Linked DNA regions of Ruminococcus albus AD2013. The protein of the gene in region 2 binds, or shares a complex with, the protein of the main gene of each other region. Links are inferred from orthologs where the notes say so. Each region holds a gene or a part of one and is shown on either strand. Other genes may lie near its edges.

Region 1 (3,023 bases), 490 kb from region 2 along the record:
CGTGCTGGGCGTCCTGCTGGTGATAGGAATATATCTTATGACACAGCTTTTTGCTCCGCCCGATGAGAATGCAAATGCGGTATCCCGAGCTCCCAAGGAAGAGATCTCCGACAGTGAGGAAGAGGACAGCTACGATTACGGCACTGCTACGATCACCACCGAAGCTAAGTCTGATGATGATGATACCGAGTACGGCAGAGGTTCTATAATGCCGAATCTGGTCGGTCTGTACTATACAGAAGTCGAAAAGAAGATGGGCGACGAGTTCACCCTGAAGCCGAAGTATTACTACTCTGACGATGACGACCGCGGCTACGTAAAGAGCCAGAGCATCCCCGAGGGAACAGATTACGATCCCAAGAGGAAGAACGAACTGGTTCTGGAAGTGTGCGCTGGACCTTCTGTAATACCTGTACCTGACTGCACTAATTATTCCAAGAGCGAATATCTCAGCCTGCTTGACAGCCTGAACATCAAGTACAGTGTTGCCGAAGATTACAGCAAGTCGGTGCCTTATGGTTTGGTATCCAAGACAAGCATACCTGCAGGCGGCTGGATAAATATCGAGGATGGTGATATCCTCACTGTAACGATCAGCCTTGGCAGACCGCCCGAGACTACAACCAAGGCAAAATCACCTGATGACAGCAGCGATGACTCTTCAAAGTCAGATCAGATAGGCGTTGAGGTACAGGATCCATGGGCTCCCCACGTAGATCCACCAGTAAACTCTGATGACACATCAAACGTCGATCAGCCCGAAAATACGGAGAATCAGAACGATGGCGGCGACAATAACGGCGGAGTTGTGTTCTACTGATATCAAACGTTTTCGGAATATTGCATTAAATAATGAACTTCATCTAAAACGTTTTTGAAAAAATGTGAAAACGTGCACAAAGCCCTTGACATTCCGAGGGCTTTGTGTTATTCTTAGATTTGGAAAATTGAGAAGAAAAGGGCATATAATGGACAAACAGCCCGAATTTGGAGGTATATTTTATGGCAAAGAAAATCGGCGTTCTTACAAGCGGCGGCGATGCTCCCGGAATGAATGCAGCTGTCAGAGCAGTTTGCAGAGCAGCTCTGCAGAGGGGCATGGAAGTAGTTGGTATCCAGCGCGGATACAACGGTCTGCTGAACGGTGAAGTCTTTGAGATGAACGCAAGATCTGTATCAGGCATTATCCAGAGAGGCGGCACTTGTCTTTACACAGCAAGATGCCCCGAATTCAGAAATAAGGAAGGCGTAGCCAAGGGCAGAGACAAGTGCAAGGAACTTGGTCTGGATGGCATCGTTGTTATCGGCGGAGACGGCTCTTTCAGAGGCGCAGCTGACCTTTCAGCAATGGGTATCCCCTGCATAGGTCTTCCCGGCACTATCGACAACGATATCTCATGCACAGAGTATACTATCGGTTATGATACCGCTATGAATACTGCTATGGAAATGATCGACAAGATCAAGGATACTGCACAGTCCCACGACAGATGCTCTGTTGTTGAGGTAATGGGCAGAAACGCAGGCTACATAGCAATAAACGTTGGTCTGGCTGTTGGTGCTGAGGCTGTTATCACTCCCGAAGAGGATTATGACATCGATGCTATCTGCGAAAAGATCAAGAATACAATTAAGAACGGCAAGAACCACTTCGTTGTAGTAGTAGCTGAGGGCGTTGGCAAGACCGACGAGATCACTAAGATCATCAGCGAGAAGACAGGCGTTGAGACCAGAGCAACTATCCTGGGTCACGTACAGAGAGGCGGCTCTCCTACCGTTCGCGACAGAGTCGTTGCTACACAGATGGGCTATCACGCTGTTGAACTGCTTGAAAAGGGCATCGGCAACAGAGTTGTCGGCATGAAGGATAACAAGGTCTATGACGTTGATATTCAGGAAGCACTGTCCATGAAGAAGCCTTTCGAGGACGAACTTTACAAGATACTGAACGAAACTGCGTTCTGATAAAACAGGATACGGACATATACAGAGAAGGATACCGAGCGTTAAGTGTTCCGCGGAAGGGAAGTTGCCGTGGAAACGAAAGGGCGAGAGCCATGCAGTTCGGTATTCGCATCCCGCTGAATATGTGATTTAGAAGCTTTTCATAAACGTTTCACTTATCCGCATGTCATCGACTTGCATGATAAGGAGAGATGTTTATGAGGAGCTTTTTCGTAATTACAGGGACGTTTCAAATCAGCTGAAAGTCCTGAGAATACTGTGCAGGTATCGTAGTATTCTGATGTCATTTTTATTTGTAAACTTATTGTGAACCTTTAAACGAAAAATCGAAACCGTTTACGAAAAAGAACTTTGCCCGACTTGTGCATTCTGCAATATTCCTGCCCTGAAAAAAGAGCAGTATAAACAGTTATGAGAAACCATTTTCTCCCCAAGGTATTGTTTTTGCAGCAAATAAATATAAGTTAAAACTATTACGTAAACGGAGCGGTTATTGACAAATAACTGCGAAAACGTTATAATATAGGTGTACTTGGGGAAGTATGCTTTTATAAAGGCGGGGATATGTCATAGTGCAGGGTAATAAGCACGGACGCATCCAAAAAATGGCGGCTGCGGCGCATTAGCGCTGTAGCCGTTTTTCGGTTTGTGAGGTCCTGTCATACAAAACAGGGCAGAGGCTGAAAAAATTTTGCGTGGGGGCTTTACAATTCCGGGAAAATGATATATAATATATGTGTATGTATTTTTTTATGAAGGAGTAAAGATAATGGCAGTTGTTTTTTTAGAGAACCTTAGATCGGAGCTTGAAGCCTGCCGTCCGATGATAAAGGAGCTGCACGATGTTTACGATATCGAGAATGCAGCCGAGAAGATAGAAGAGCTTCACGAAAAGGCAGCAGAACCCGGATTCTGGGATGACCCCGAGAAATCACAGGTAGTTCTGCAGCAGACAAGGAACCTTGAAGGCAAGGTAGAGCGTTATAACAAGTTCAACGGTGCTGCCGATGATATCGAGGTAATGATAGAGATGGCTGCCGAAGAGGACGAGGATACTC
Region 2 (2,931 bases):
ATATCATCGCGAATGTTTTTCTGTTGTTCATTTTGTGTTTCCTCCTAGTGTTCTGTATGTGCAAAATAAAAAATCCCACGAGAGTATATTACTCTCATGGGACGTCATATAACGCGGTTCCACCCAGATTCGCACAATACCATTATTATGGCACTGTACCTCATTTAGTCTTTAACGCAGACCTGCGGCGTGTATTGGACGCACTCTGGGGCGGTATCCGTGAAGCTTTGCGATGTACCGCTTTCAGCATATGCGGTACTCTCTGTGATGCGCTTTATGTGCCAAACGGCTTCCCCGTCATCGATTTACAATATTATAAAATTATCATATCACTCTTTAATGCGTTTGTCAAGGGGGATTTTCAGGGCATATCCCCAAAAATAAAATTTTTAGCAGAATATCTAAAAAATACCTTGACATTTTCGGCGATTTGTTATACAATAATATTATGCATTAAAATTTTTATCGGTCCCGCTGAGGCGGTTTACCATAAAACTATTCATGCTATTTGTATCTTTACAATTTAATATCGGGCAGAGGCTTTTTTCGTGGATACAAGGGGTATCCGTAAGGAAAAGGACTCTGTACTTTCAAGAAGGAGGAATGCTATACAATGAGTGTCGGATTGGTAATAGCACTTTGTGTAGCGGCTCTTGTTCTTGGCGCAGCTATCAGTGGCTACATTTGTTTTAAGAAGGGAATCGACTATCGTAAGGAAACTGCCGAAGCAGCTATAGGCTCGGCTGAAGCAGAAGCGGAAAAGATAGTAGAGGAAGCGAAGAAAAACGCAGAGACTCTTAAAAAGTCAGCATTGGTGGAAGCAAAGGACGAAATACATAAGTCCCGCCAGGAAACTGAAAAAGAGCTGAAAGAAAGAAGAAGTGAAGTATCCAGACAGGAAAGACGTATCCAGCAGAAGGAAGAGAGCATCGACAAGAAGCTGGACAATCTGGAAAAGAAGGAAGAAACGCTTCAGAAAAAGCTGAAGTCCGCCGACGAGAAGGTGGCTGAGGCTGAACGCATCAAGCATTCACAGCTGGATATGCTGGAGAAGATATCTGGTCTGACAGTAGATCAGGCTAAGGAATATCTGCTGGCACAGCTTGAGGGTGATCTGGTACATGAGAAGGCTGTCAAGATAGCTAACTATGACGCGCAGATCAAGGACGAGTGCGATGCCAAGGCAAGACAGTATATTTCGCTTGCTATTGCGAGATGTGCGGCAGATCAGGTGTCTGAGACTGCTGTATCTGTTGTGGCGCTGCCCAACGATGAGATGAAGGGTAGGATAATCGGACGCGAGGGAAGGAATATCCGTACCATTGAAACTCTTACCGGCGTTGACCTTATAATCGACGATACCCCCGAGGCTATCACCATTTCCTGCTTCGATCAGGTAAGGCGTGAGGTCGCAAGGATAGCCCTTGAAAAGCTTATCCAGGACGGCCGTATCCACCCCACCCGTATCGAAGAAATGGTCGAGAAAGCCAAGCGAGAAGTGGAACTCAAGATCAAGCAGGAGGGTGAAAGAGCTGTACTGGAGACCAATGTACACGGTCTTAATCACGAGCTCATCAAGTTGCTGGGTCGTCTGAGATTCCGTACCAGCTACCGTCAGAACGTGCTCAATCACTCTATCGAGGTTGCACATCTGGCAGGCATGATGGCATCAGAACTGGGTGTTGATGCAAATCTCGCAAGAAGAGCAGGACTGCTCCATGATATAGGTAAGGCACTGAGCTATGAGATCGAAGGCTCTCATGTTCAGATAGGCGTAGATGTATGTAAGAAGTACAAGGAAAATGCCGATGTTATCCATGCTATCGAAGCACACCACGGCGACGTTGAAACAAGAACTGTCGTTGCGGCTCTGGTTCAGGCGGCAGATGCTATCTCCGCGGCAAGACCCGGCGCGAGAAGCGAGAACTATGAAAACTATATCAAGAGATTACAGAAGCTTGAAGAGATCTGTACTTCCTATGACGGCGTAGAGAAATCTTTCGCTATACAGGCAGGCAGAGAGGTAAGGATCATGATTCAGCCCGAAAAGATCAACGATGAAAAGATGGTCTTGGTGGCAAGGGAGATCGCAAAGAGGATAGAAACAGAGATGGACTATCCGGGACAGATCAAGGTGAACCTTATCAGAGAGAGCAGAGTAGTGGAGTATGCCAAGTAAGGCTTGAAAACGGCGGACAGGGCAATGACCTGTCCGCTTTTTTTATAATAAAATACAGTGATCCCGCTGACACACCGGACTTTACGGCGCTAAAAGATATATAATGATAGTATGGTGTGGTAAAGGGATAGTCAGACAAAAATAATATAATACAGAGGCGCATTATGGCAAAGGATAAAAAAACAGATACGCTGAATAAGGGGCATAAGCACCTGTTCGGCTCTACGGAAAAATCAGATTTTATTCTGAATATGGACTTTGACGGTGCTCAGAAGATGTGCAGCCGTTTCTGTATGCTGGCAGTGCTTATAATATCGCTGGTGCTGATACCTGCGTATTATACCCAGCATATCGAGATGTATGTTGAGGAGAATATGCCTCACTATCTCGGTGATAATTTTATATTCTATTCGGCATCGATGGTCATGCTTATGGGCGGACTGGGCTATCTGGTGTTTGATGTGGCCAGACAGAAGGGTCTGGTCGATCTTAAAAACAACAAGACACTGATACTGCCGATACTGTTGCTTGTTTCGACGCTGGTATCGGCACTGGCGGCAGGCAGCAAGCACGATTCTCTGCTGGGCTACATCGGCAGACATGATGGTTTTCTCATGACTCTCGGCTGGCTGGGACTTTTTGCCGCGGCGGCAGCACTCAGCGACGGCAAGCGTAAAAAAGCGCTCTCGGATCTTATCGTAGGTATGGGAACATTTCAGGCGATAGTCGGTATTATCGAAGCTATCCCCGCG

Evidence for each region. The genes of interacting proteins can lie anywhere in the genome.
Region 1: rny (region 2) and pfkA share a complex: the UniProt entries of both Bacillus subtilis proteins name them as parts of the possible RNA degradosome complex. The link is inferred for Ruminococcus albus AD2013 from one-to-one orthologs.

The regions. Positions count from the first base shown.
Region 1 is NZ_JAGS01000001.1:2,089,896-2,092,918, reverse strand. Bases 1-2,983 are described here. They hold pfkA (6-phosphofructokinase), read left to right. Parts: upstream 1-1,002; coding sequence 1,003-1,965; downstream 1,966-2,983. Other genes in these bases: prfB (peptide chain release factor 2), read left to right, coding at 2,735-2,983; N773_RS0109330 (protein kinase domain-containing protein), read left to right, coding at 1-820. Outside these bases: more of prfB, read left to right, coding at 2,984-3,023. UniProt on the Bacillus subtilis protein: Catalyzes the phosphorylation of D-fructose 6-phosphate to fructose 1,6-bisphosphate by ATP, the first committing step of glycolysis.
Region 2 is NZ_JAGS01000001.1:2,581,566-2,584,496, reverse strand. The notes cover bases 6-2,896. They hold rny (ribonuclease Y), read left to right. Parts: upstream 6-613; coding sequence 614-2,179; downstream 2,180-2,896. Other genes in these bases: N773_RS0111480 (O-antigen ligase family protein), read left to right, coding at 2,344-2,896; N773_RS0111490 (hypothetical protein), read right to left, coding at 6-31. In the rest of the region: more of N773_RS0111490, read right to left, coding at 1-5; more of N773_RS0111480, read left to right, coding at 2,897-2,931. UniProt on the Bacillus subtilis protein: Endoribonuclease that initiates mRNA decay. Initiates the decay of all SAM-dependent riboswitches, such as yitJ riboswitch. Involved in processing of the gapA operon mRNA, it cleaves between cggR and gapA.